Flectobacillus major DSM 103: one gene and its partners. The protein of the gene in region 1 interacts with the protein of each later gene in a pairwise test. Links are inferred from orthologs where the notes say so. Each region holds a gene or a part of one and is shown in the gene's direction. Other genes may lie near its edges. The genes, in order: FLEMA_RS0126235, FLEMA_RS70775 and rlmB.

Evidence for each region.
Region 2: the proteins of FLEMA_RS0126235 (region 1) and FLEMA_RS70775 interact in binary tests that used the Escherichia coli proteins (3 or more experiments, as listed by UniProt). The link is inferred for Flectobacillus major DSM 103 from one-to-one orthologs.
Region 3: the proteins of FLEMA_RS0126235 (region 1) and rlmB interact in binary tests that used the Escherichia coli proteins (3 or more experiments, as listed by UniProt). The link is inferred for Flectobacillus major DSM 103 from one-to-one orthologs.

Annotation. Positions count from the first base shown.
Region 1 is NZ_KE386491.1:3,143,948-3,154,159, reverse strand. Bases 2,588-5,577 are described here. They hold FLEMA_RS0126235 (NAD(P)H-hydrate dehydratase), read left to right. Parts: upstream 2,588-3,336; coding sequence 3,337-4,818; downstream 4,819-5,577. Other genes in these bases: arsS (arsenosugar biosynthesis radical SAM (seleno)protein ArsS), read right to left, coding at 5,454-5,577; FLEMA_RS70100 (TIGR04282 family arsenosugar biosynthesis glycosyltransferase), read right to left, coding at 4,796-5,443; rplS (50S ribosomal protein L19), read right to left, coding at 2,709-3,065. In the rest of the region: FLEMA_RS0126270 (MarR family winged helix-turn-helix transcriptional regulator), read left to right, coding at 166-627; FLEMA_RS0126265 (acyl-CoA dehydrogenase FadE), read left to right, coding at 777-2,576; more of arsS, read right to left, coding at 5,578-6,491; FLEMA_RS70090 (arsenosugar biosynthesis-associated peroxidase-like protein), read right to left, coding at 6,592-6,927; feoB (ferrous iron transport protein B), read right to left, coding at 7,405-9,525; FLEMA_RS70080 (FeoA family protein), read right to left, coding at 9,592-9,816; FLEMA_RS0126080 (heme exporter protein CcmB), read left to right, coding at 10,195-10,212. UniProt on the Escherichia coli protein: Bifunctional enzyme that catalyzes the epimerization of the S- and R-forms of NAD(P)HX and the dehydration of the S-form of NAD(P)HX at the expense of ADP, which is converted to AMP.
Region 2 is NZ_KE386491.1:3,425,957-3,436,059, forward strand. The notes cover bases 2,609-5,489. They hold FLEMA_RS70775 (AAA family ATPase), read left to right. Parts: upstream 2,609-3,323; coding sequence 3,324-4,655; downstream 4,656-5,489. Other genes in these bases: FLEMA_RS70770 (Rne/Rng family ribonuclease), read left to right, coding at 2,609-3,214; FLEMA_RS70780 (5-methylcytosine restriction system specificity protein McrC), read left to right, coding at 4,667-5,489. In the rest of the region: FLEMA_RS70760 (HU family DNA-binding protein), read left to right, coding at 1-23; FLEMA_RS70765 (tetratricopeptide repeat protein), read left to right, coding at 116-970; more of FLEMA_RS70770, read left to right, coding at 1,658-2,608; more of FLEMA_RS70780, read left to right, coding at 5,490-5,734; FLEMA_RS70785 (DUF6702 family protein), read right to left, coding at 5,718-6,257; RIP metalloprotease RseP, read right to left, coding at 6,262-7,647; FLEMA_RS0131040 (1-deoxy-D-xylulose-5-phosphate reductoisomerase), read right to left, coding at 7,726-8,877; FLEMA_RS0131050 (rhomboid family intramembrane serine protease), read right to left, coding at 8,948-9,580; FLEMA_RS0131055 (polyprenyl synthetase family protein), read right to left, coding at 9,644-10,103. UniProt on the Escherichia coli protein: Recognizes N4- and C5-methylcytosine (and 5-hydroxy-methylcytosines) produced by a broad range of DNA methylases and appears to act against 5-methylcytosine preceded by a purine residue. Binds to DNA containing methylated cytosines; also binds to GTP.
Region 3 is NZ_KE386491.1:5,195,000-5,205,135, reverse strand. What follows is about bases 3,813-6,726. They hold rlmB (23S rRNA (guanosine(2251)-2'-O)-methyltransferase RlmB), read left to right. Parts: upstream 3,813-4,827; coding sequence 4,828-5,625; downstream 5,626-6,726. Other genes in these bases: FLEMA_RS75190 (SDR family NAD(P)-dependent oxidoreductase), read right to left, coding at 6,208-6,726; FLEMA_RS0161810 (GWxTD domain-containing protein), read left to right, coding at 3,813-4,725. Also shown: FLEMA_RS0161860 (LysM peptidoglycan-binding domain-containing protein), read left to right, coding at 1-1,689; FLEMA_RS75200 (O-methyltransferase), read right to left, coding at 1,771-2,418; FLEMA_RS75195 (class I SAM-dependent methyltransferase), read right to left, coding at 2,442-3,212; more of FLEMA_RS0161810, read left to right, coding at 3,475-3,812; more of FLEMA_RS75190, read right to left, coding at 6,727-6,960; FLEMA_RS75185 (APC family permease), read right to left, coding at 7,098-8,381; FLEMA_RS75180 (TonB-dependent receptor), read right to left, coding at 8,435-10,136. UniProt on the Escherichia coli protein: Specifically methylates the ribose of guanosine 2251 in 23S rRNA.

The DNA of each region.
Region 1 (10,212 bases):
AATAAATATAATGTTATGCTTGCATAATAAAATATTATACAACAAATTTACGCTATTATGCTTGGCATACTAAAAAAGCTATTGTTGTTCTTCCTACTATTTTTCCATGAATTATATCCATACAAGCAACATATTATTCCAATATTGAAAATCTCCCATACTATTATGAAAGCAGACAAAACCGTAGATTATCACATAAAATCAGGATGGCATGCCATTAGTAGAATGTACAATTCTTATGCGGCTCAGTTTGATATGACAATGTCCATTGGTTATGTGTTATTGAATATAGATAAGAATGGAACACCTGCTACGAAAATAGCACCAGCACTTGGCCTAGAACCCCGTAGCCTTACCCGTATGCTTAAATCGCTAGAAGATAAAAAGTGGATTCGCCGAGAAACCGACGAAGACGACCGCCGTGTGGTAAAAGTGTACCTGACCGAAGAAGGTAAACGTAAACGAGATAAAGCCAAAGGTGGTGTCCTTGTTTTTAATAACCTTATTTATGAAAAAATTGGAGAAGATAAACTGAATACTTTTTTTGAAGTAATGCAACAAATTAGCGAAATTGTCGATAATGAAACCGTTAATTATAAAGCCGAAAATATAGACGAGCTACTATAATTTGCTTTTTAATAATTTCTTGAAAATATTTTAAATGTTATGCTTGCATAACATTTTTTTTATTTATTATCTTTACAAGTAATTAGTATGCTTGCATACAATGTATAGCTATGTTAAAAGAGCAGTTGAAATTCTAACAAATTAAAAATATGGTACTTACAGACAGCAAATCATCCATCAAAGGCGGAGAGTTTTTAATCAAAGATATTGATGCCTCGCAAATTTTTATTCCTGAAGAATTTACGGAAGAGCAACAAATGATTGCTCAAACTTGTATTGATTTTTTGCGTACCGAAGTGCATCCTCGTTTAGATGAAGTAGATTATGCCAAAGATACTACCTTGATGGTAGAGCTCATGGACAAGGCAGGAGAACTTGGCTTATTGGGTACGGCTATTCCTGAAGAATACGGTGGTTTTGGGATGAATTTTAATACATCTATGCTTGTAGCAGAGGCTTGTGGTGGTGGACATTCATTTTCGGTGGCGTTGTCGGCACATACTGGTATTGGTACGTTGCCGATTTTGTATTATGGAAACGACGAGCAGAAAGCTAAATATTTACCAAAATTAGCCACAGGCGAATGGAAAGCAGCCTATTGCCTTACCGAACCTGATTCTGGCTCGGATGCCAATTCTGGAAAAACAAAGGCCGTATTGTCGGAAGATGGACAGCATTATATCATTAATGGGCAAAAAATGTGGATAACTAATGGCGGTTTTGCCGATTTATTTATCGTTTTTGCAAAAATAGATAATGATAAATCATTGACAGCCTTTATTGTTGAGAAGTCGTTTGGGGGTATTACCATGAACGAAGAAGAGCGTAAAATGGGTATTAAAGGCTCATCGACTCGTCAGATTTTCTTCAATGATTGTAAAGTGCCTGTCGGAAATATGCTTTATACCCGTGAAGGTGGTTTTAAAATAGCCGTAAATATTTTGAATATTGGCCGAATCAAATTGGCTTCGGCTGTAGTGGGGGCGTGTAAAGGGGTAATTTCGACTACTGTTAATTATGCCAACGAGCGTAAACAATTTGGAACGAGTATTTCAAGCTTTGGAGCTATCAAACACAAAATAGCTGAATCTATCGTTAAAACGTTTGCTTCTGAATCGGCTTGTTATCGGGCAGGACAAAATATTGACGATGCAATTGATGCTCTTTTGGCGAGTGGGGTAGATGCAGGACAGGCCAAACTAAAGGGTGTCGAGCAGTTTGCTATTGAATGTGCTATGCTCAAAGTACACGGCTCGGAAGTGCTAGACTTTGTGGTAGATGAAGGGGTTCAGGTCTATGGAGGTATGGGCTTTTCGGCCGAAGCTCCTATGGACAGAGCTTATCGTGATTCAAGAATCAATCGAATATTTGAAGGTACAAATGAAATCAATCGTTTGTTGTCGGTGGGTACAATTGTGAAGCGTGCTATGAAAGGAGAGCTTAATTTGATGCCTGCGGCTATGGCTGTTGGCAAAGAAATTATGTCGATTCCTGATTTTGGAGCTGCTGAGGAGGAAGGTTTGTTTGTGGCTGAGAAAAAGGCTTTGAAAAACATGAAAAAAGCTACACTGATGATTGCTGGAGCTGCTCTACAAAAATTTATGATGAAGTTTGAGCAAGAACAAGAAATCATTATGAACTTGGCCGATATGCTGATTGAAACATACGTGGCGGAGTCGGCTTTATTGCGTGTCGAAAAATTGATAGGTATGAAAGGGGAAGAGGCTTGTGGTTTACAAAAAGATGCTGCTTTGGTGTATTTACACGAGGCTATCGACAAGCTTAATAGTGCTGGAAAAGTAGCTATTACTTCATTTGCTGAAGGCGACGAGCTAAGAGTTATGCTTATGGGCTTAAAACGTTTTACCAAGATTGAACCAATCAATTTGAAAGATGCTAGAAGACGAATTGCTGAGGCAGCGATTGAAAAAAATGGATATATATTTTAAGATAAATTTATGAAAGGGGATTTTTAGACAAAAAAGAGGTAGATTTTCTGCCTCTTTTTTTGTTGAGGACAAACACAAAAAAAGTCACTCCAATGGAGCGACTTTCTCTGTATATTGCTGTTAGTCAAGAGACTATTTTTTCTTAGCTTCTTTAACTTTTGCAGCTCTACCTTGTTTTCCACGAAGATAGAATAATCTTGCACGACGTACTTTACCTTTACGCAATACTTCGATTTTGTCGATGTTTGGTGACAATAAAGGGAAAATTCTTTCTACACCAATACCGTTAGAAATTTTACGAACTGTGAAAGTTTCACCAGCACCGCTGTTACGACGTTGGATTACAGTACCTTGAAAAACCTGGATACGCTCTTTGTTACCTTCACGGATTTTTACGTGTACATTCAATGTATCACCTGCTGAGAACTCGGGCAATTCTGCACGGCGTGCAGCGTTTTCAGCTTCTACAAATTTAATTAAATCGTTCATTTTGAATGATTTTTGCTGTTAAAGTCCTATAATAAATTGACTTGATTAATAACCAGCGGTGATTTTAAAGGTCTGTAAAACAATGAGTTATTGCTGTTTGACTGCCCAATCACGTAATTACCTAATCTTTGGGGGTGCAAAGTTCTGGAAAAAAAAACGTAAAACCAATTTTTTATGCGTGCTTTTTTGCTTTTTTACAGGATTAAATGCCTACAGGCTTGAGGTTTGTGGCAATATGTCTTTTTGGTAACCTAAAAGTGCCTTGATAAATATGATGAAAATCCTAGATGTACAACAAATACGAGATTTAGATACGTATACGATATTGCACGAGCCTATTGCTTCGATTGACTTGATGGAGAGGGCTTCTGTGGCTTTTACTCAATATATTCTTAAACATTTTGGCCGTCAATATTCATTCATGATATTTTGTGGGCTTGGCAATAATGGGGGCGATGGCCTAGCAATAGCTCGCTTATTGATCGGCTATCAGTATCAGGTAAAAGTGTGGGTAGTTGATTATACCGAAAAACAATCGGATGATTTTCGGTGGAATTATGAGCGTTTGGCTCAGGTTACAACTATTCAACATATTCAGACAGAGGAAGACTGGCAAGTATCTACTTCTACGCCTGCCGATTGTATTGTTATAGATGCTTTATTAGGCTCTGGTATAAATCGCCCTGTGGAGGGTTTATTGGCAAAGGTTATTGAGGGTATCAATACGTTGCCATATACTAAAGTGGCAGTAGATATTGCCTCAGGATTGTATGCTAACCAGCCTATCAATACCCAAAATACGATTATTTGTCCTGATTTAACTATAAGTTTTCAATTACCCAAAATGGCTTTTTTATTGCCTGAAAATCAGCAATACGTTGGCCATTGGGAGGTTTTGGATATTGGGCTAAGCAAAACGTATATCAAAGATGTGCTAACACCATATTATTATACCGTGTTGCCTCAGGTAAAGCAGAGAAGTAAATTTTCACATAAAGGTACTTATGGTCATGCTTTAGTAATAGCGGGCAGTCGTGGAAGTATTGGTGCAAGTGTTTTGGCTTCAAAGGCTTGCTTGCGGTCGGGTGTTGGGCTGTTGAGTGTTCATATTCCTACCTGTGGCTATCATATTATGCAGGCAAGTGTACCAGAAGCTATATGCAGTACCGACAAGCACGAAGCGGTTGTGACAGAATACCCCCACTTACAAAAATATTCGGCTATAGGTGTTGGTTGTGGTTTGGGAAAAGCTTCTGAAACGGTTACTTTTTTGAAGAATTTTTTACTAGAAAATACAAAACCTTTAGTACTAGATGCCGATGCCTTGAATGTTTTGGCCGAAAATCAATCGCTATTGGCTTTTCTACAACCTCAGACTATCCTAACGCCTCACCCCAAAGAATTACAGCGTTTGGTTGGTCATTGGCAAAACGATTATGAAAAACTAAACATGGTACAACAATTTGCCCAGCAATACCAAGTAATAGTAGTTATAAAAGGAATGTACTCGGCGGTGGTATTGCCTAGCGGAGCAATTCATTTTAACTCAACTGGCAATCCTGGTATGGCTACAGGAGGCAGTGGCGATGTTTTGACGGGTATCATTACAGCTTTGCTAGCTCAAGGGTATAGCGCTGCCGATGCTGCTATTTTAGGTGTATTTCAGCATGGTAGGGCAGGCGATAGTGCAGCCGAAGCAAAAGGGCAGATGGCCATGATTGCTGGCGATATTATTGACTTTTTGCGTTGGTAATATCTTGTTTGGTCAGAATTTTTTTTTGTAATAAATATTGCAGAAAAGTATCAGAACAGTCTTGAAAGGTATCTACGTCGTTGAGAGGGGGTAGTAGGTAGTAAGATTTTCGTAAATCACGAATGGTGTCGATGGTTTCTTGGATTAATACCGATGAACTCCACGTTTTGTTCTCAAAAATAGTAGCTGAAAACCGCTTCATTCCAAGCTGATAATAGCCTCCATCGTTGGCTGGGCCAATGACAAAGTCGTGGGTATCAAGGGCATAAAAAGCTTTTGTAATATGCCAAGGCGAAATAGCAGGGCAGTCGCTACCAATAATACTTACTTGCTGGATATGGGGCAAGGAAAAAGCATATTGAAAAGCCTGAGCCATGCGTTGGCCAAGGTTGTTGCCCTGTTGTAATTGTTTGTCGAAAATAGTATTATCCCAATCGTCATGTTGGTCGATATAATCGGAATAGAATAGGATTTTAGTAAAAGGAAGAGACAATACAGCCTCCCTCGTGATATTTAGTAGCTCAAGGTACACCGATAACGCTTTGGTATTGCCTATTTTTTGAGCTAATCGGGTTTTTACTTTACCTTCTATGGGGTTTTTAATAAATATAAGTAATGCTTTCATATAGGCACAATTAAGCTACAACTTCTCCTCCGCAGCTACTGCCTGCACCAGCGGTGCAGCCAAAGCAATGTTGTCCGAGTACGATATTTCTTGTTAAAAGCGTTTCAATATCAAACTCACGGACATGTTGAGGGTGGTTTTTTTCTACTTTTAAAGCCAACATCTGATTAAAGTCACAGTCGTATACATAGCCGTCCCAACCTACCGAAATCATATTGCGGCACATAACATGGCTAGCAGCTACAGGATTGAAGGCATTGACAAGCTTTTCTATGTAGTTTTCATAATTGCCTGAACGCAGCAGATAGTCTAAATAACGACTAATAGGCATATTGGTAATGGCAAACAATTGATTAAAAACAATTTGGTGTTGTTTGTAAAGGCTCTGCTTAAAATCTCTTTCTAGGGCTTCTTGTGAGGTTGGCAAAAATGCCCCAGCAGGATTATATACCAAATTGAGTATTAGTGACGAGTCGGTTTGTCCATAGCCTACGGCATTGAGCATCCCAAGGGCTTTTATTGAGTCTTCAAATACTCCATTGCCTCGTTGCCGATTAGTTCTGGAAGCTTCATAAAAGGGCAAAGACGATACCACTTCTATTTGATTTTCGGCAAAAAACTGTGGTAAATCATGGTATTTGGGGTTGGCTACAATAATCGTTAAGTTACAACGCACAATAATGTGTTTTCCCAACTTTTTTAGCTCAGTTACAAACCACCTAAAGTGAGGGTTCATTTCAGGTGCACCGCCCGTGATGTCTATAACCGGGATAGCTGCTTTGGCAAGAATATCCAAACAAACCTGCATGGTTTCTTGTGTCATGATTTCCTTACGGTCGGGGCCAGCGTCTACATGGCAATGTACACAAGTTTGATTGCACATTTTACCAATATTTACCTGAAAAATTTGTAAGCCTGTGGGTTTTAGTGGATACAAACCAAAGGTTTTGAGTTTTTCACTAAAAGAAACAATAGGCTCATTTTCGAGTAAGGCTATTTGGTAGGTTGAGTCGGCAAGTTGGTGTTGTTGTGCGTTGAGCGATTTCATAGTTTGTCGAAAAAACTGACTACAGCACTAAGCATTTGATTGCTTGGTGCTTGATAATCAATGGGGTATCGTGTATTTGTTATATGGTACACATCCTCAATTACATAGCTATTTCCTTTACTTTATTGATGGTTTGTACGCTATGTACCAACGAAGCCCCCCCACGAATAGCGGTCGCCACATGAATAGCCTCCATCATTTGGCCTTCGGTAACGCCTTTTTCATAACTATCGGCAGCGTAGGCATCAATACAGTAAGGGCATTGTACCGTGTGTGCAACGGCCAGAGCAATAAGCGATTTTTCACGAGCGGTTAGTTCACCATCTTTAAAAACTTCGCCATAATAGCTAAAAAATTTGTCTGCTAATTCTTTGCCTCCAAATTCACCAATTTTACCAAATTGTTTGAGGTCGTCGGGGTTATAGTAAGTTTGCATACGGTTTGGGTTTTTGTTAAAACATATTGGTCAATAGGATTGTTTGAACTGCAAAATAGGGAAAATAAGTATTGAACAAGGTAGATTATGAAACAAAAATTGAAATATACTAACGATACCGAAAGAATAACCCAAGCAAAATATGAGTCATTCCAAATTTTAGGTAATATTAAAAGAGATTTCCTATTTGTGTTTGTTGAGACTCATAAGGTTGTCAAGTGAAACATTGAGGAGGCTTATCAATTGCTCAAATAAGAAAAATTTAGGGGCTATTCATGCCAAAGGCGTTCGAAAAACTAATTTCGAACGCCTTTGGTATCTTAAATGTTAAAACGACACATCTCTAGCCCAAAGCATAGTGCCTCTACTGGTGAAAATCATATTCAAAAATAATCATTCATTTAGAGATTTACCTTTGCAAAATCACCATTCACCAAATTTGGAATGGCTCATGTTTGATAGCTACAAAATTGGTATTTATTTTAAAATCTGATAAACAATAAATGCCGAAATATAAGCCAAGCCTGTCATATAAACCAATTGAATCATTGGATATTTCCACGATTTGGTTTCTCGGTAGGTTGTTGCTAAGGTACTCATACATTGCATGGCAAATGCGTAAAAAATCATCAACGAAAACCCTAGAGCGGTGTCGTACATAGGTTTTCCTGTGTCGGGGTTTATTTCGGCTCGCATTCTGTTCATTACGGTTGTATTTTCGTCGTCAACTTCTCCTCCTAGGCTGTAGATCGTCGACATCGTTCCAACAAAAACCTCTCTGGCCGCAAATGACGTAATGAGTGCAATACCGATTTTCCAGTCATACCCCAATGGCTTGATAACAGGCTCGATAACCTTCCCAAAGTGACCAGCATACGAGTCTTCAAGTTTTTGTGAGGCTATTTTATTTTCCAAATCTATCCCCGATAAAGTAGGGTTTTCAGTTTTTACTTTGGTTTCAGCTTCTTGCATAGCATTGCCTGGCCCATAGCTAGCCAATACCCAAAGCACAATAGAAATAGCAACAATGATTTTACCTGCTTCAAACACAAATGCCTTGGTCGAGTTTAGTAGGGTCATCATAATATGTTGAAATCTTGGGCCTTTATAAGAAGGAAGTTCCATGATAAAATAACTTCTTTCTTCTGTTTTAAGAAGAATTTTCAGAATCCAAGCCGATAAAATAGCCATAAAGAAGCCCAAGAGATATAAGGCAAATAAGGCAACCCCTTGTAAGCCGAATATTCCGAAAAGAGTACTTTTTTCAGGAACAACTAATGCAATTAAAACTGTATAAATAGGCAAACGAGCCGAACATGACATCAGGGGTGTAACCATAATAGTAATGATACGGTCTTTCCACGAGCCAATACTTCGAGTACTCATAATAGCAGGCACAGCACAAGCCACACCCGAAATAAGTGGTACTACCGATTTGCCATTGAGGCCAAAACGCCGCATAAGTTTATCCATGATAAACATTACACGTGACATATAGCCTGTTTCTTCAAGCAAAGAGATAAACAAGAATAAGAAGGCAATTTGAGGTACAAACACCACTACACCACCAATCCCCGCAATAAGGCCATCGGTTAGTAAATTGACCAACTGACTTTCGGGAAGAGAATCTTTGAGGTACTGATTGAGCCAAGCCACACCATTGTCGATAAGGTCTTGTGGATACGAAGCCCAAGTAAAAACAGCTTGAAACATCAAAAACAGAATACCCAAAAAGATAAAATATCCCCAAAATTGGTGTAAAAATATTTTATCAAGTTTGTCTGTCCAAGTGGTTACAGGTTTACTTTCAACAGGCATTTGGTGAAGGCATCCGTCTACAATTTCGTTTAGAACAGCATACCGAGAAACGGTTTCTTGAGCCTGAAATTTTTGTGAATTCCAGCCATATTTTTCCTGAAGTTTGTCAAATCCAACCCTTTGTTCGGTATTGAATTGTTTTAGATTATCGTGTTCAGAAAGCCAAAGCAAGGCATGATAATCGTCGGTATCGCCGTATTGTGCTTTGATTTCATCAACAAGTTCTGGAGCGTATTCAACAGGGAGCGAGTCGTTAGAATTATAGCGGCTTTCTAAGGTTTTGTTGACCGATAGGCGTAGGCCATTGAGCCCAATACCTTTTTTGGCATTGATTTCGGCTACTTCTACATTCAACTCTTTTGAAAGTTTTACAGAATTGATAACAATACCCGAGTTTTCGGCTACGTCAATCATATTAAGAGCCAAAACAGTAGGAATACCCAAATCTCGCACTTGGCTAAACAAAAGCAAGTTTCGTTTAAGATTGGAGGCATCGGCTACCACAATAGCCATATCAGGATAATCGGGATGCTGAGGATTGGCCAATATATTGATGACAACCTGTTCGTCGACCGACTTAGGATAGATACTATAAATACCGGGTAAATCCAGAATTTCGGCTTCAGTGCCTGGTTCAAGACTCCATTTACCAATTAATTTATCCATAGTAACACCCGGGAAATTGCCTGTCTTCTGACGGAGCCCCGTGAGACTATTAAATAAAGAGGATTTCCCAGCGTTTGGGTTTCCTATTAATGCTATTTTGGGTGATTTCTTCAAGGCTTTTACCAATTTTTAATGTTCGGGGCTGTATGAGGTTCAACAACCCTAGAACATTACTATATACTACGCTACAACAATTGTTGAAGCTTCTTCTTTTCTCATCGACAAAACATAACCAGATACCTTCACGGCAATAGGGTCGCCAAAGGGAGCAATATGGGTCATGGTAACTTGCGTTCCTGGCAAACAGCCCATTTCTAGTAATTTTAGCGATAGAACTTCGTCGCTAAAACTCACAATAACACCACGTTCCCCAATTTTTAAATCCGCTACAGTTCTCATAAATATACTTGCTGTTTTTAAAATACTGTGCAAAATAAATCATAAATACGATAAGTATAAGCACTTTATTTAGACTTATTCAAAACAAGTGCAAATAAACAAAGAGTTCCTTGTTTAAAGAAATATTTGACAATGAAACCTCAAATTTTCTTGTGTAATATGATTTTTATCATTTTGAAGATTTGCATTTTACCGTCTATTTGTTGTGGTAAAGACTTTGACTGGTTTTGCCCGTAGTGTATGGCAAAATATTATTTAGTTTTTGAGTTTACAGTTTATTTGTGTCGTAACTTTGCGGAAAATTTTAGAAAAATAGATTGAGCGAACACTTTTGGTAGCATCAAAGCCCAAAGCCTGTAGCCGAATGCTTATAGCCCAAAAAGAATGATTATTAAAGAGATT
Region 2 (10,103 bases), 280 kb from region 1 along the record:
AAGTTAAAACTAACGCTAAGTAATCATTGGAAATAAGGTATCAGTTATCGGTTATCAGTTATTAATGAACTATTTCCTGATAACAGATAGCCTATAACAGATAACCATTCAGGAAATGCAAAAGTCTTTTATCCTCATAATTGTGGTTGCGATTGGTACAGTTGGTGCATTGTACAGCCTTCCCAAAGTAGTAGTCAGCGATGAGAAAAAGACGCTTGAACAACCTTCTCAAGTGGCTACTGCAAATAGGGACAAGGCGGTTCAGCCAACTGAAACGCATACTGACACCGACGAAGACCATGGTAGTGCTCTAACACCACAGCAATCAAAAGTTGTGGATGAATTAAGGGCCAAGTTCTTGGGTAGTTCTGACAAGAAAGGTAAAATCGAGCTAGCAAACAAGCTTGTTGCAAGTTTCACAGAATTTACAAAGTATGATAGTGCTGCATATTATGCAGAAGAAGTAGTAAAGTTAGATGCCTCGGAAAGTAATATCATGAAAGCGGCTGATTTATATTATGAAGCTTTCACGTATGCTGTAGACAATGGTAAAAGTGCTAAAATGGGGGAAAAAGCTAGAGCTCTTTATCAAGATGTTTTGAATAAAAACCCTGATAACCTCTTGGCCAAAACCAATATGGCTATGACTTATGTATCAACTTCTACCCCCATGCAGGGTATTATGTTGTTGAGAGAAGTAATTGCCAAAGAACCAGAATTTGAACCAGCATTGTTCAACTTAGGTATATTGTCGATTAGGTCAAATCAGTTTGGAAAAGCGGTAGAACGTTTCAAACAAATTCTTAAAATTAACCCTGCCAATGCTAAGGCTGCCTTAAATTTAGGATATTGTTTAGCCGAACTTGACCGAAACGAAGAAGCTCGGAAAATTCTTGAGAAAGTACTAGCCAACACTAAAGATCCTCAGGAAAAAGCTGCAGCAAACGAAATTTTATCAAAATTAAAATAAGTTTCTGGGTAAGTTCCTACTTTCTGGCTAAATTGTGCCCGAAACGGAATCAAAACTAGAAATAACTCAAACAGATTTCATAACATTTAAAACCTTTTAAAGTCATGCCTTGCGGAAAGAAAAGAAAAAGACACAAGATTGCAACACACAAAAGAAAGAAGCGTCTTAGAAAGAATAGACATAAGAAGAAGTAATCAGTAACTAAGGATTAGTGCATTTTGTAGTGCTAATCCTTAGTTGCTAATTACTGTAAAACAGGCTATTTTCTAGTTTAGAAAGTTGCCTGTTTTTGTCGTTTTTGTGAGATTGTTCGGTCTAAACAATATTTAATTGCTCCAAACCATCGTAGTTATTATAGTAAATGGAACAGTTATTTGGTCATGACAGCTTGGTAATCGTTGCCTATTGCCTATTAGCATAGACACATTCCAACAATACGTCACCGATATTAAAGTCAATTCAAATTAACAGAGTATAGACTCACTTTTATCCAAAACTCATTGATTCTTCAATGACTCCCCTCTTGTAAAATCCAACTGGAAAGTATATTACATTATCCAATAGCGTTTTTTACATTGGGCACGAACCCTTCTATATGATGTCTGATTATATTGATTTTCTATTTGCCGCAACTCACAGCGACCATATACATTCTTATTCTATTCACTTCTAATCCTTCAATCACCTGTGAGTAACGAATTAATTATCAATTCGACTCCCAAAGGTGACCGCATTGCTCTTTTGCAAGACAAAAGGATTGTGGAGTATCACTTAGAGGAGTCCGAGCCACACTTTTCTGTAGGGGATATCTATCTCGGAACAGTAAAGAAGATGGTGACGGGATTGAATGCGGCCTTTATCGACATTGGTTATGAAAAAGATGCTTTCTTGCACTACCATGACCTTGGGCCCAATGTCAATTCCTTGAATAAATTCACCAAAGATGTTATCGCTGGAAGGCTTAATTCTGGAAGATTAGACAACTTTAAACTTGAACCCGAAATAGATAAACACGACAAAATCGACAAGGTTTTGGGCAAAAATACGCCTATCCTTGTACAAGTTGTGAAAGAACCTATTTCGACCAAAGGCCCCCGATTGTCGTGCGATATTTCAATTGCTGGACGATTTACGGTTCTTGTACCTTTTTCTAATGGAGTCAATATTTCAAAGAAAATTACAGCTAAATCTGAAAGACAAAGATTACACAAATTGATGTCGTCGATTAAACCTGCTAATTTCGGTGTTATTGTTAGAACTGTTGCTGAAGGTAAAGACGTAGATGAGCTTGATAAAGATTTGAAGGAATCTTTGGCTAAATGGGATTTGGGAATGAAGGCTTTGAGGTCGGCCAAACCTCGTGACAAAGTCATTGGTGAAATGAGCCGTGCTACGTCGATGCTCAGAGATTTATTGAACGAAAATTTTGATAGTGTTATCGTTGATACACCAGAATTGTTTCAAGAAGCCCGAGCTTATGTACAGCATATTGCTCCAGAAAAAGAACGAATCGTAAAACTTCACCAAGGTAAAACCAAGGTTTTTGAACAATACGGTATCGAAAAACAACTCAAAATGCTCTTTGGCCGCTCAGTAAGCTTACCTGCTGGGGGCTATTTGATTATTGAACACACCGAAGCGTTGCATGTAATTGATGTTAACTCGGGCAATAAATCAAATAGCGAAGAAGACCAAGAAGCTACCGCCGTGAGTGTCAATATTGAGGCTGCCAAAGAAATTGCTCGTCAATTAAGATTGCGTGATATGGGCGGTATTATCGTTATCGACTTCATCGACATGAAGAAAGCTGAAAACAAAAAGCTGATCCATGATATTATGAAGGAGGAAATGAAGTCTGACCGTTCTAAATACACAATTCTTCCACTAACCAAGTTTGGCTTGATGCAAATCACCAGGCAGAGGGTTCGGCCAGAAATGAATGTTGTGACGGCCGAAAACTGCCCAACTTGCGGAGGAACTGGCAAAATCACTGCTAGCATTATTGTTTCTGATGTAATAGAACATCACTTAGAACATATTGTTAGTAAACAAAACGAAAAGAAACCCACTATTGTATTACATCCATTTTTGTATGCTTACTTTACAAAAGGGCTTTTTTCTCGTAGATTAAAATGGTATTTTCAATACAAAACTTGGGTAAACCTTATTCAGGATAGCTCATTTGGCGTTACCGATTTCAAGTTTCATAACAACCACGGAGAAGAAATAGAACTCAATGGTTAGTACATTTATGAAATAACGATAAAACCCGCTTGCACTTGTGTAAGCGGGTTTTTCATTCGTATCTGTTGTACTTATTGCCTAAAGCTACCCAAATACTTATATTTGCCCTATGTCTTTCAAAACTCACAGAAATTATTGGTGGCTTAATGTCAATCCCAAAATAGGGTCTCTTGATTCAATGCGTTTTAATCAAGCTCAGCTTTTTGCCTCGCACAATGAGTTTGGCAATAAACGTCGTATTTACAAAAATTTTGGAAGTGTTCAAAAAGGGGATTTAATGATTGGTTATGAATCAACTCCTATCAAGCAAATAAAGGCTATTCTCGAAATTACTGAGCCGTTGCATTTCGACCCTCAATTTGGTGAAACGATTGGCTTTACCATTAAAGACAAAATTCCTCAACCTATCGAATGGGCTGAACTCAAACAAATTCATTTTTTTAAAGACTCCGAAATCCTCAAAAATAACCAAGGAAGTTTATTTAAACTTACCGAAGATGAATTTGAGGCTATTCAGGCTATGATAGACCTCCAGAAGGAATCTAGCCACCGTGAAAATATTGTGATTCCTTATGAAAAAAATGATGCTCTTACCGACTTGTTTCTCAACGATGATAAATTTGATGACATTATAGATACTCTTCGCTATAAAAAGAATATCATTTTGCAAGGCCCTCCTGGTGTCGGAAAAACCTTTCTTGCCAAAAAATTGGCCTATACGCTTATTGGTACACAAGACGACTCTCGGCTAAAGATGGTACAATTTCACCAGTCATATTCTTACGAGGATTTCATCCAAGGGCTTCGTCCCGACGGTGATGGTGGCTTTAAGCTCAAAAATGGTATTTTCTACGAATTTTGCCGATTAGCTCAACGCAATGCTGGTATCGACCATTTTTTTATTATTGATGAAATCAATCGGGGAAATTTGAGCCGTATTTTTGGAGAACTCCTTTTACTCATTGAATCAGATAAGCGAGGGCGAGCCAATGAAATTCCTTTGACTTATGGCGACAAAGATTCTGAGGCGTTTTCTGTACCTGAAAATCTCCATATTATTGGTACAATGAATACCGCCGACCGCTCTTTGGCCATTATCGACTATGCTCTTCGGCGTAGGTTTGCATTTATTACCCTAGAACCGCTATTTAATAGCAAGTTCAAAAACTACCTTAATAGTCAGGGTTTAGACAACGCTTTTATTGATAGGATTATCGAAAAATTGACCGCTCTTAATCAAATAATCAGTCAAGACCGCAACCTCCAAAAAAGCTTTCAGATTGGTCATAGCTACTTTACCAATTTTCCGATGGGAGAAAACCCTCAAAAATGGTACAAACGCATTATTCAACTCGAAATAGCCCCGTTACTAGAAGAATACTGGTTTGACCAACACGAAAAAGCTGAAGAAGCTATCAATGATTTACTGGCAATAGCCTAAAAAATAATACCATGATACCTATCGAAAATATTTATTTTCTACTTTGTTATGCTTGGAACCGACTCGAACAACGAAATCTGGTATTGGCAGGCACAGCTGGACAAAAAGATATTTATGAATTGTTGTGCTCGGTATTACTCAAAGAAATCAAAGTACTTTGGCAAAAAGGCTACTTTAGCCACTACAACGACAAGCTGCATTATTTTCAAGGTATCAAAGGCAAAATTAATCTCAATCAGTCGCTTCTCGCAAATGCGTTCCCCAAAGGATATGCCTATTGTGAGTTTGACGAATATTCGTCCAATATATTAGTCAATCAGGTACTAAAAACAAGCCTTATTAGGCTTACACGTATTGCCAGTATTCCAGCAACCTTGCACCGTGAGTTACAATTAGAAGTTAGAAAGTTGTCGCAAGTAGATGAAATTCAGTTGCACCAAGACATTTTCCCTAGGGCTTTTTTACAGTGCCAGCGAGACACCACTTATACTTTTTTATTGCATATCTGTGAGCTATTATTTACCCAAAGTATGATTTCAGAAAAAGGTGATGAAATTTTATTTCGAGATTTCTTCCAAGATGAAAAGAAAATGGCCTATTTATTTGAAGACTTCACCCGTAATTTCTACAAAATAGAACTCAAAGGTGTTCGTGTGTTTCGGGAAAGGCTACACTGGCAACTAGAAGGAGAACAGAAGAATTATTTGCCCAAAATGCAAACCGATATTAGTATGCTCTTTATTTCTGGCAGAAAAATTATTATCGACACCAAATATTACACCCAAACCCTAAGTAGCTATTTCAGTACAGAAAAAATCCATACAGAAAATCTTTACCAGCTTTTTGCTTATCTCAAAAATCAATCCGACCCCCACGCTGAAGGAATTTTATTATACCCTACCGTAAAGCAACATTTGAGTCTGAGGTATTCCTACGAATCACATCAAATCAGGGTAGAAACTATCAATTTGGCTCAGCCATGGCAAGCCATTCATAGTGACCTATTAAAGATTGTAGAAGAAAATACAAACCCCTCAGGCATTTTACCAAAGGGGTTATCAATCAAAAAGATACTGTAAATACCCTATTTTTTTGATTAAAGATAAAAGACTTTTTATCGTTCTGGTAAAAGATATTCACAATATTGGTTTGATCGTCAAACATATCGATCAATACATCATTTTGTAGCTTAATACCATTGATAGCTTCATTGATAGGTAATTCAATATAGAGCCACATCGCATCGCCCTCTTGTTCCTTTCCTAGTAGTTGGTAAGGCAATCGTTGATTGCGAGTATTAAGCACCGCAAAATGCTTTTGAATATACTTATCTATCAAAGCATCATATTTGTCAGTTTTATCCAATACAATCTTTTTATTCTGGTTATCTCGTGTCAGTACCGACTCTAGGTCATCTTTAAATACCCGTAAGCTAATTTCAAAAGATTTCTCTTTGGGGTTATGACGCATTTCGGTAATACTAGTATGAAAGGCATGTTTTTTGAAGGCCCCCAAAGAAGCCACTATTATACATCCTAAAAGCAAAAACCTGTAAGATATTCCTACAGGTTTTGCATTATTTTTTTGATTTTTTAGTATCATATTACTAGAAAAACTTTTTGAAAGCTCCGTTTCCTAAAACAAAAACCATCAAGCCCAACAAAATAATTGTACCTACTTGTTGTGCACGCTCCATAAACTTTTCTGATGGCGGTCGACCCGTTACAATTTCAAAAATCAAGAATAAGGCATGTCCACCATCTAGGGCAGGTATTGGCAACAAATTCATAAATGCCAATGCCATTGATAATAAACCTGTCAAGCTCCAGAAATTGAGCCAATCCCAGTGAGAGCCATACATATCAGCAATTTCAAAAGGGCCACTCAGAGCCTTATCGGCACGAACTTGTCCAGAAAAAATCTTTTTGAAACCCTGAATATTTTTCCACACTACATCAAAGGCATCATGAACCCCCACCACAAAAGCCTGTCCTAAGCCATAATCCTCGTGTGATTTTTTGATGATATATTCAGTAGCAAACCCAACAGTACCTTCTGGAGTAACCGTCATTTTAAGGGTATCTACTTTACCATCACGCAAAATGGCTAATGCCACAGGCTTATTTTTGTATTTGAGAAGTTCTTCTCTAAAAAGCTGGAAATACTTTACAGGCGTACCATTTACAGCCAATATTTTGTCGCCATCCTTCATACCAGCCGTAAAAGCAGGCAATGGCTGAGCGGGTTGTTTATTCAATAGTTTATCCAAAAATGAAGGTTCAGCAGGTTGTGTAACCTTAGCTACCTTAAATTCATACAAAGGCTGAATAAATTCGCTTTTTTGGTCGGATAACTTATTCAAGAAATCATCAGGAATAGCCACTTCCACGATTTGGCCATTTCTATCAACAGTATAAGTAGGCTTATCGTCGAGTACAGCACCTGTGATGTCGCTATATTCCTTATACTCTTTACCATTTACTTTCAGGATTTTATCGCCTGTTCGGAAACCAACCTCCTTGCCCAAAGCACCAGCATAAATACCAGCTTTGTTGATTTCTTCTTTGGCCAAATAGTTATTTCCTTGGTGATAATTGATACCAAAGAAAATCAGTATTCCAAGAATCACATTGACAATCACCCCACCCAACATCACAATAAGGCGTTGCCAAGCGGGTTTACCTCTAAATTCCCAAGGCTCAGGTACAGCTGCAAGCTTAGAGGCATCCTGAGTTTCATCAATCATACCAGCAATAGATACGTACCCCCCCAACGGAAACCAACCAAGGCCATATTCTGTTTCTCCAATCTTCTTTTTGAAGAGAGCAAAATTTAAAACGGTGGGAATTGGGAATAGAAAGTCGAAAAACAGGTAGAACCTTTCTACTCTCATTTTGAACCACTTAGCAGTGATATAATGCCCAAATTCGTGCAAACTTACTAAAATTGACAGCCCTAAAATAAGCTGTCCAACCTTCACTAGTCCTTCCATTGTTTAGCTATTAGTATTAGTTAAAATATTGATTGTCTGAACTAATACTTTTTTCAATTAAATTTTTCTGTTAAATATTTAAAGTAATGTGGCTGCAAATTTTCTGGTTTCAGCATCTGTTTGAATATAATCATCGAGCGACGGACTCTTGATAAACTCTACTTTTGCCATACAAGTTTCAATTAAATCTGACATCTGTAAAAAACCTATTTTATCTTCTAAAAAAGCCGCAACAGCTATTTCGTTGGCAGCATTCAAGATACAAGGCATATTACCGCCCCGAGCCATAGCATCGAATGCTAATTGCAAGTTACGAAATGTTTCTTTATCAGGTTGCTCAAATGTGAGATTTGGGTAATTTATGAAGTCAAAACGAGGAAAGTCGGATTTTATTCTATTCGGAAAACCCAATGCAAACTGAATAGGAAGCTTCATATCGGGCAAGCCTAATTGAGCTTTGATAGAACCATCCTCAAACTGAACCAACGAGTGAATAATAGACTGTGGATGCACAACTACGTCGATTTGTGAGGCAGTAAGGTCAAAAAGCCATTTAGCTTCAATCACTTCCAAGCCTTTGTTCATCAAGCTAGCAGAATCTATCGTAATTTTTGCCCCCATTACCCAATTGGGATGTTTCAGCGCTTGAGCTTTTGTAACCTTGGCTAATTCTTCTCTTTTTTTGCCACGGAAAGGCCCTCCAGAAGCAGTCAAGATGATTTTTTCGATAGGATTATGGAACTCGCCAACGAGGCATTGAAAAATAGCAGAATGCTCGGAATCGACAGGAAAAATACGAACTCCTTTTTCCAAAGCCAGTTTTGTAATTAGCTCGCCAGCTACTACAAGGGTTTCTTTATTGGCCAAAGCAATATGTTTGCCTGCCTCTATAGCTCTGATAGTAGGCAATAAGCCAGCATAGCCTACCATAGAGGTAAGAACAATATCGATAGCCTCCATTTGTACTACCGATTCCAAGGCTTTAGCCCCAGCATATACCTTGATACCTAAAGGGTCGAGAGCCTGAAATACTTTGTTGTACAATTCCTCGTGACCAATCACTACACAATTGGGCTTAAACTGAATACTTTGAGTAATCAACAAATCGGCATTGTTTTGTGCCGTAAGTACTTCTACTTCAAAAATATCAAGATTGGCTTCAATGACTTCCAAAGCCTGTGTACCTATCGAACCCGTCGAGCCTAAAATGGCTATGTTTCTTTTTTGCATAAATTGAATACTTCTGCCAAAAGTCTATTTAATAGTTAAACAAATCTTTTTGAGCATTTTAAATATCGTCTCAGAATGATTGAATCCAAAGTAAAATTTGAGAGATAAAAATCGACCAAACCTTTGGGTATACTAATGTTGTAAATATCACACCATACAATGCCCCATATAAGTGAGCTGAATGATTGACATTGTCCATATTACGACGAGACATATAAATCGAATACCATGTGTACAATACCGCAAACAATACCGCAGGCACAGGCAAAATAGCATAAATTTGAAGCGTTTGGGTGGGCCCAAACAATATAGCCGCAAACAGTACACTCGACACCCCGCCCGAAGCCCCTAACGAATTATAGTGATAGTTGTTTTTATTTTTGAAGTATGTTGGCATATCCGAAACGATAATACCCCCCAAATACAAAATCAAGAAATAAATTTGCCCCATTTCTCCAGAAGTTTGCTGAAAAACATATTCCATAAACTGCCCAAAAGAATACAAGGTAAACATATTAAAAAACAAATGCCCGTAGTCGGCATGAATAAAGCCTGAGGTCAAAAATCGCCAATATTCTTTGTTGCGGGTAATCTGATAAGGATTCATAATTAATTTGCCCAAGAAATCGTAGTTTCTAAAAGCAAAAAGACTAATACCAACGGTTATGGCTATTAGAATAACGGTAAGCGATAATTCTGTCATTTCCTAGAAAATAAAAGCAGTCAGATGACTGACTGCTATATGGTTTATATCTACAAATTTACATTAAACTTCTCTATCTATCAATATCTCTGCAAAAGCTCTTAAAGTAGCTTTTCTTTCCTCTTCCACTTTGAGGGTATTGAGTAAGTCAAAAGCCTTGTCGAAATAATCATTAATTTTTGCTTCGGCCAATTGCCGAATGCCCAATTGGTCATAAATTACTCTAACAGCATTAACTTTTTCGATAGGGTCAAAAGTTTTGGCTTCGAGCCATCTGTTGAGGTCTTGCTGAGTTTGGCCTGTAGCTTTGTCGATAGCTTCGATAAGCATAAAGGTTTTTTTGTTAGAAATAATATCCCCTCCTACTTGCTTACCAAACTTTTCGGGGTCACCATATACATCTAACAAATCATCTTTTAGTTGAAACCCTAACCCAATACAAATACCCATATCGTACAAATGGGCACACGATTTTTCGCTAGCCCCTCCAATAATACCGCCCAGTTCGAGGGCAAAGCCAAGT
Region 3 (10,136 bases), 2.0 Mb from region 1 along the record:
TACTCAAAAACTCGTGGAAAAAGTTTGTCTGAAATAGCCAACCAACTGGGCATAACTGTAAGCGAAATTGAAAGTAATAACACTTGGCTCAATTCAAAATCAATTCCCGATGACAAAGATTATGTGATTTATCTGGTAGTTGACCGTAGTAAATACCAAACCCTAACAACGCTTTCGAGTTCGCCTACTTATACCCCTTCGGGGCCTCTTACTGCTGATATACCGTTAGATGATGCTTTTCCAGTTTTAGTACGCAAATCTCCTGCTAATACCAACCCCAACGAGGCTATTTTCTATGAAATAAACGGGCGTAAAGGTATATTGGCAATAGAAGGTGATACCCCCGAAAGAATTGCATCAAGAGCCGATATTAGTCTAAAACGCTTTTTGAAATTCAACGATTTAGAGGAAAACGACCGTATCATTCCTAATCAGGTTTATTATCTGAAAAAGAAAGACCACAAAGCTCAAGTGGCATTCCATACTGTTCGTGGCAATGAATCGTTGTGGCAAATTTCTCAAATGTATGGTATCCATTTGCAAGATTTGATGGACAAAAACAGAATCCCAACCGTACAAAAACTAGGTAAAGGCCGTGTATTGTGGCTCATTGATACTCGCCCTCAAAATACCGACCCACAATTTGATAGCAGTATTACTAATCCGATTCCTGAGCCTCGACCAATTGAGCCAAAACAGCCCGAGAAACCTTATGTTGAGCCAAAACAACCCGAGAAACCTTATGTTGAGCCAAAACAGCCCGAGAAACCTTATGTTGAACCAAAACAACCCGAGAAACCTTACGTTGAGCCAAAACAACCCGAGAAACCTTATGTTGAGCCAAAACAACCTGAGAAACCTTACGTTGAACCAAAACAACCCGAGAAACCTTATGTTGAGCCAAAACAACCTGAGAAACCTTATGCAGATATAAATACCAAAAATATTTATGTGCATAGAGTAGAAAGCAAACAAACCTATTTCAGTATAGCTCGACAATACAACATGAAAGTTGATGAAATTTACCAACTTAACAACCTCAGTGCCTCAGACGTATTAAGGGTTGGACAAGATATTAAGGTATTTAGAAGCACTAGTTCGGGGGCATTAGGAGCGGATCAAATAAAAGAACAACCTAAAGACCCAAGCAACGTTTATCCTACTGTAGAACCTTATAATCCAAGTAAAGATAAAAATAGCACAACTGTTATCCAAAAGGATAATACTGAAAAACCTGTGCCTCCTGCAGTACAACCCGACCCTGTTCAGCCAATGCCAGCACCTCCTTCTACCTTTAAGGCTTCGGAGGCTAAACCACACTATAGAATTATTCATACCGTACAAAAAGGTGAAACATTGTTTAGAGTTGCAAAATTTTATGACGTTAGTGTCGATAACCTCAAGGAATGGAATAACTTAACAGTAAATACGGTAGAAATTGGTCAAGAAATTACTATTTATGGTGGTAATATTCGGCCAAATTTTGGTATAACCGATAGCACACCTCCCAAAAACGAAACTCTTACTCCACCATCAGTACAACAGGAACAGAGTTTTCATATTGTCAAAGCTGGAGAAACTGCCTTTAGAATATCACAGATATATCGTATTTCGGTGAATCAATTATTGTTAATCAATGGTTTAAAATCACCCAATATTTCAGTTGGTCAAAAGTTGATTATTCGATAGTACCTCATAACAACAAAAGGGTTTCAATTTCTATCCATAACAGATATACAATTGAAACCCTTTTTATTAGATATGATACAACTATATTTTCCGACTTATCATTATACCGTCTCGAATTGGTAACAGAATATTCTCGGTACGTGGGTCGTCGTGACACATCTTATTGAAATCCAGTAGATTTCGTGTATCCTTGTCGATTTTTTTACCTTCTTGAATATTGGCCACTTTACCACTCCACAGCACATTGTCCGACAAGATATACCCCCCTTTTCTAACTAAATCAAATACCAAGTTATAATATTTGGTATAATTCATTTTGTCGGCATCTATAAATACTAAATCAAATACCTCGTTTAGGGTAGGAATAATCTCGGCAGCATCGCCAATAATATATTCGATTTTATGGGCAAAAGCCGAAGCTTCAAAAAAGCTTCGAGTAAACGTTTCAAGCTCTTCGTTGATATCGATAGTGATTAGTTTACCGTCATCGACCAGCCCTTCAGCTAGGCACAAAGCCGAATACCCCGTATAAGTTCCAATTTCTAAAATTCGGCGAGGACGCATCAGATGGCTAATTTCTGCCAAAAAACGCCCCTGCAAATGCCCCGAAAGCATTCGAGGTTGCAGGATTTTCAGATGAGTATCTCTATTAAGTTTTTTCAGCAAATCATGCTCGGCAGTAGTATGTGCCTCTGCATAATCGCTGATATTTTGTGGGAGAAAGTCCATTTTGTATTAAATAATTGAGCCTACTATTTTGTAGCAATATAAAAGAAGTCAAAACATTCTTCGGCATCGTCATTGATAAAATAATCTTGCCAAGTAATATCTGAAACCAATTTACCATCTGATTTTTGAATCAAATTACGGCTCAAGCGATTGGCAATATCATAAGGAATCTGCAACATCCATCTTGGCAAACGATATTGAAGATTGAAAACATCAAATTTGGTGATTTTTTGTACCGAACGCTTATTTTCTTCATAGTAAGCCATCACCTTGGCATTGCCGTGAATACCCTTGGTTTGGATAGTAGGGAAATAGCGTAAAATCAAATCTTTTAGCTCCTTTGCCAAATATTCTCTAACGTGCCAAGGGTTTCTCGACAGCGAGTATTTGCGGTTTACGGTAGTGAGAATCAATTTACCACCAGGTTTCAATACCCTATAAGCCTCTTTGATAAAAGCTACATCATCTTCGATATGCTCTATTACTTGAAAAGTAACAATATAATCAAAAGAATTATCGGCAATACCTTTGAGAGGTGGCAAAAACATATCGATAAACTTAAAGTCGGGGTATTCGCCAGTTAGCTTGGTCATCAATGGCTCGTTTTTGTCAACACCCGTATAGTTTTTTACAGAAGGAGCCAACACGGCTACTCCTCTACCAGTGCCACAACCTATTTCAAGCAAATCACCTGAAACAATTTTAGCGGCCTCAATATAAGGGAACAACAATCGCTGGTGTACAGGGTTGTCGGAAATAATCTCGGAAGAAGCGATTTCGGTAGTTTTATACATTGTTTTTTGATATATAAAATCATTCTTGCCAATGTTTGCCCACTGGCAACCTGATTTTAAATTGGGGTAATGGTATTTTTTTTTCAAAATTACCGCTTTTGCTTGACATCAGAAAAATACTGATTAAATTGGTTCGTTATTTATCTGCTAATTATTAGAAGATTCAAGTAATAATTAGATTTTCTGTATTAAAAAAGCCGTTTCAAACGTTTTGTTTACGTAATAAAGATACTTTTGAGATGATCTCAATTATTTTAGCAATATGAAAAAACTTATTTACCTATTATCTTCTCTCTATCTTTTATGGGCTTGTGCTCCGACTTCGCCAACAGCCAAAAAAAATAGTGGGCAAAACCTCGAAAATCGTGTGCCTCTACAACGTATTGCTACCAAAAGTAAGTTTTTGGATAATGGCAATACGGTTCGTGTATATGTTAATTTGCACCTCGACCGCACTACCTCACAAAGCGATGCCCTAAAGGAATTGGTAATTAGCTACAATTTGCTTAGTGACTACAACAACAAACAGCCTATTGCAAGCAGCACGGTAGCTCTTACTACCGAAAACTTCCTCAACGACTCAGGTTGGTTTACGGTTTGGTTTGATATCCCCAAACCCAAAGATTTACTAACGGCCGTAGTAATGACCGATATTCGTGACAACCGCACCAACAACAAAGTCACTAATGATTGCTTCGTTCGCTTTCAGTCGGGCAAGGTAAGTGACTATTTTATGTTTTTTGACAAAACAGGTAAATTACCGATTCTCAAAAGCTTTTTTTCTGTTACAGATACAGTGATCCTAAGAAGCCTCGACAACAAAAACCAAAATTTTAAGGCTTTCAGATATAAATACGAGTTTGATCCAGCTCTTTCTCCAATGGCTACTTCGCAACGTGTGCCACAGAAAAGCCTATACGTCGATTCTGCATTTTCGATTAAGTCCAATACATTGGTGCATCTTAATACCGAAGCTCTTTATTATTTTACCCGCGATACAACCGAATCTTTTGGTATAGGTACTATGGTGGTAGATAAGCGTTTTCCCAAGTTTACTCGTCCCGAAAAGCTAGTTCGACCACTCATTTATATGAGTACAAGCTCCGAAACAGCCGATTTGTATGGCTCAAGAGAAGCTAAAAAAGCCTTAGACAACTATTGGCTCAATATCATGCAGGGCAACCAAAATAATGCCAAAAGAACCATAAAAGCATTTTTTCAACGTGTTGAGCAAGCCAACCGAATGTTTACAAGCTATAAAGAAGGCTGGAAAACCGATAAAGGAATGGTTTGGATTATCATGGGCGACCCTACTCGAATTACACGAACCAAAGATAAAGAGGTGTGGACATATACCCGTAATAGCCAATATTCGGAAGTAAATTTTACTTTTAACAAAAGAGCCAATCAATTTGTGGAAGACCACTACGAGCTACAACGCTACGCCGAATACCAATCCATTTGGTTTCCAACAGTAGAACAATGGCGAAATGGTGATATTGTGGTAAAATAAGTGCCCAAAATAGATAAACAAAGAAGTGTCAGAGCAATACGAATCTGGCACTTTTTTGTTTCCTGCCAAAAACTTTCCGAACTTTGTAAAAATTTTAATATCATGTCAGAAGAAAACAAGTTCAATGGGCCTAAAAAGCCTTTTAAATATTTTAATCAACAACCCAAGCCCGACAACAAAGACATTGTGTTTGGGATTCAATCGGTTTTAGAAACACTTCGTTCAGGAAAAGAAATAGATAAAATTCTGGTACAAAGAGAATTAGGCTCTTTGGAAGTACTCGAATTTGCCCGTTTAAGAGGTATTCCCGTACAAAAAGTACCTACAGAAAAACTTGATAGAATTACTCGTAAAAATCACCAAGGGGTAATTGCGTTTGTTTCGGCTATCAATTATGCCAAACTCGACAACGTAGTTGCAGGTATTTACGAAAAAGGTGAAATACCCCTGTTGCTAATCCTCGATCGTATTACCGACGTTCGCAACTTTGGGGCAATTGCTCGTACAGCCGAATGTACAGGGGTAAATGCCATTGTGATCCCTACCAAAGGAGCAGCTCAAATCAATGCCGATGCCATGAAAACGTCTTCGGGAGCATTGAACTTTTTGCCAGTTTGTAGAGAAGAAAACTTATACCAAACTGTCAAATATCTACAAGAATCAGGTATTCAGGTAGTAGGATGTACCGAAAAAGTATCGAAAAATATCTTTGATTTAGACTTCTCTATTCCAACAGCCATTATTATGGGTTCTGAAGAAGACGGTATCTCGGACGAGCTTTTAAAGATTGCCGATGACTTGGCAAGTATCCCAATGACAGGCCGTGTTGGTTCGCTAAACGTATCAGTAGCCAATGGCGTAATTTTATATGAAGCTGTTCGCCAACGATTGAGCATTTAAGCCAATCCTCAAATACAAAAAGCCCCAAGACATACATATTTGTCTTGGGGCTTTTTATGTTTGGTAGAATTAGTATATGTATATCATTAGGTTACTAACAATATACATTGACAACCAATTTGTTGCCGTTCACTCATTAATGATACTTAGATTAATTCAATTCAAGGAAGAATTTATACTTTTGACTAATAATTGATGAAAACATACTCTGAGTTCATCAAACCAGTTTACTAAGATGCCGCGTAAGTGAGTTACAACCCTAAAATAGGTTTATATCTTCCCATTTAAAACTCATCAGGCCGATAAAACACATTTGAGATGTTAATTCTCAGCACTTTACTGTATAACATTTTCCCTAACAAAACGTTATCTAATAAACTAATACAGTTAAAAGCAGAAATAATTAGTTACCATAAATAAGTTCGGAATACGAAAAGCTCGATGCCCTTGGTATTGGGCTTTTTTGTGCTTAATGATGAGTGAGTAAATGATAATTTAGAAACTTGATTTTATTAATTTGAATCTTTTTTCAAAAATCGACACTATCTCACTGATTCACTAACGCTCTCAATCACCAATCTCTTATTTTCTATTAATTACCGAAGGTGAAGCCTGAGCCGTTGGATATACCAAAATATCGGCCATAACTACATGAGCAGGGCGAGTTACAGCAAAGGCTATAATATCGGCGATATCTTCAGCTACCAAAGGCTGAAAACCCTTATACACCGAATCAGAACGCTCATTGTCGCCTTTGAAACGAACCAAAGAAAACTCGGTTTCTACCGCTCCTGGGGCTACATTTGTTACTTTGATTCCGTGTGGATTCAAATCTAAACGCATTCCTTCGGAAATAGCCTCTACAGCCGCTTTTGAAGCACAATATACATTACCATTGGGGTAAGTCTGCTTACCAGCAATCGAGCTAATATTGATAATATGCCCTGCCTGACGGGCAATCATCCAAGGCATCACTACCTTCGACACATACAATAAACCCTTTACATTACCGTCAATCATTGCATCCCAGTCGGCTACCTCGCCATCTTGAATCGTGCCTAAGCCATGTGCATTTCCAGCATTATTAACCAAAATATCTACTTGCTTGAGTGCTTCGGGCAAGCTATTCAAGGCTGTTTCTACGGCCTCTCTATTACGTACATCAAAAGTTAAGATATGTACATTTACACTTTTTTCTAAAGTTTCTTTCAGAGCTTCCAAACGTTCGATACGTCTTCCGCAAAGAATCAAATCTATTCCTAACTTGGCAAAGGCTTCGGCTGTTGCTTTACCGATACCCGAACTGGCTCCTGTAATAATGGCTAATTTTGACATAACGCTCTATAATATGTTTGCGAAAAAGCGAGGCTTTTCCTTTCGTTTGTTTGAAATATACCTTTGAATAGTACAAAGTTAGTCTGAAGCTACTATGTATGGTAGCTTCAAGCTCAAATATCTTCTTAGGGTTTTCCTTATTTCTTATCCATCTGTTTAGAAATCCAGTAAGTAAGTGAACCTATGATTAAAATAATTAGTCCAACCAAACTTTCAAATGGTTTGTCCCATATAATAAATAGCAACACCAATACACTAAAAATAATGTAGGCATATTGTAAATAAGGTCGGAAAGGGCTTTTGAAACTGGTTTCTTTCCTTGGTGCTCCCAGTATACTCGCTACAGCCAACGTACCCATCAGTTGCAATAAAAATGAAGTATAAAGCAAGATTTGTTGCAAAGTACCCGACAACATTAATATCAAAATAATAGAACACTGAAGCCAGATAGCTCGTGTAGGAATACCATGCCGATTGGTAGGACGCAGCGATTTCCAGAGTGTATAATGCTGTGCCATTGAATGAATAATGCGTGGGCCAATCCAAATATACGAACTCATAGTAGCAATCAACTGAAAGGCTATACCTGCACTTATCCAGCGGTTGCCAATACGCCCAAGAATATTGCCTGTAGCAATTAGTGCTACTTCGGTTTGGCCTTGTAGTTGTTTAAAACTAGCAAATTTTAGAAAAACTAATTGTAACAATACATAAATAACGATTACCGAAATAGTACCAATAATTAGGGCTTTGGGTAAATCCTTTTTAGGGTTATCTATTTCGTCTACAATATAGGCGGCGGCATTCCATCCTGTGTAGGCATAGGTGACGTACAACAACGAAACGGCAAAACCCGATTTAAAAACTTCGTCGATCATCGGTGCTGTAGTATTAACGGCATTGTCAGGAAAAGGAGCAAACCATATTCCCAAACCTAATAATAGCAATATAAAAGCAATTTTTATAATGGTTGTAGCTACCTGAAATGTACCGCTTTGCTTTAAGCTAAAAGAGTGAAAAAAGGAGATTGCAACAATAATAAGAACAGTATATGCCCTCAAATGCGGAATAGCAAAAGGCGACAAATAGGCTTCCATGGCAATAGCAGCAATAGCTACAGGAGCCGAAAAACCAACTATCATGGATGTCCAAGCCGATAAATATCCTAAATATGGGTGAAACCCTTCACTAATAAATATATAATCGCCTCCCGATTTTTGATAATGTGTACCCAATTCGGCAAAAGTAAATGCCCCAATTAAGGCCAAAACACCTCCCAAAACCCACAACAAGACAATACTCCATACATTTTGTACATCGTTGAGCTGAAACCCAAGGCTTGTAAAAACACCTGTACCTACCATATTAGATACTACCAAAGTAATTGCTGTTTTCCAACCTATCTTATGAATCTTTGACATGAATGAATATCTTAAAAAAAAGAGGCGACTTGAGTGTCGCCTCTTTTACAATATTATAAGTTATAACTGAGTCTTGCAAACATATATCGTCCTGTTGTACCCATTTGTACAGGAGCGTATTTGAAAACCCCAAAATAGGAGTTTTCATAAATTTGCTTGTCAGGAAATACATCAAATACATTGTTTGCACCGAGGGTTGCACTCAACGCCTTCGTAATTTTGTACGAAGCTGTTATATCGACCACCACTTTTGCAGCGTGTACCTGCTCGCCTCCAAATGGAAAACCATTACGAGTTACTTTGCCAAAATAAGTATTACGATACATAAAACTTATTTTGTTTACACTATATACAAACTGCAATGTACTTTTTATGTTGGGTGAATTGGTTTCTATCAAACTTCTTTCTTGTGGCCCATAATAAATATCTTCTTGTCCAGCTAGCTTATCAGACAACGGATTTACTTTTGTCACCTCGTTTTTGTTGTAATTACCCGAGAAAGAAGTTTGTAAACTCCCATTACCAAGCGATGTTTTATGCGATATTACCAAGTCGATACCTCGTGTACGGGTATTGATAGCATTCGTAAAAAAACGACCCGTTGAAGCTCCTGCCGTTGCAAAAATAGCTCTTAACTCAGGAATTGGGTCGCCAAAGGCATCATTCCCAAAATTGCCAGTCAGTACAATTCTATCATCTACTTGTATTTGATAAGCATCTACTGTAATAGCAAAAGCTTTGCTAGGCGAAATGGTAAAACCTACTGTAGCATTTTTTGATGTTTCTTGCTTTAGCTTTGGTATACCTATTGCTTTGGCGATAGGGCTGTCGTTGGTAAAAATACCAGAGTTTAATAGAACGCCATCTACAACGTCAGTGGCGATGTTGTTGAAATACTGCTGATGCAAAGATGGAGCTCGGAAACCAGTACTATATGCCCCACGAATAGAAAATACGTCTGAAAAGCTATAACGTGCTGCAACCTTGCCATTGAGGGTATTCCCAAAATCTGAGTAATCTTCAAATCGTAATGCTCCACTCACCAAAAACTTAGTAGTAAGATTGGCCTCTAGGTCGGTATATAACGCCCAATTATGGCGGCTCTTATTGAGGGCATTCAAAGGACTAAAACCTGGGAAAGACTGAGCTCCACCGTTGATATACGATGCCTCCTCTCCTGCTTTAATTTGGTAGTTTTCATTTCTATATTCTGCTCCTGCGGCAAAGTTTAAGCCACTTAGTACCTCTTTCAAATACGATGAATAATCAATATTTATGGTATTTTGTGAAAATCGGTGTGAACCCGCATTGAAAGAAGTAGGACTTTTATCGCCCAACGAAGCATTGTTAGTATTACTTACTTCGTAGCCAAATGAGTTAGTCCCGAAAGTATTGCTAAGGTCTAAAATACTGGTCTCTCCTAGTTTGAATTTAGCCCCAACAGCCAACGACCCATCGAAAATATCAGAATTAAGATGTGGCTGGAAACCATTTGGAAATAAACTCAACACAACGGTTTCTTCGCTTGGCAAACGTCTAAAGCCAAAGCCTGTGCCTTTTCTAAAACCCAATCCACCAAAAGCATAAAGTTCTGTTTTTTCAGATACTTTATATCCCGAATTCACAAAAGCTTGAATATTGCTAATTTTGGCATCGCCTACCTGAAAATTAAAGTCGTCGCGAGTTAAACCTCTCTTTTTTAATTCATCATCATCAAATTTTCGAGATGCGGCTGGGTTTTCGGTAAAATCATAC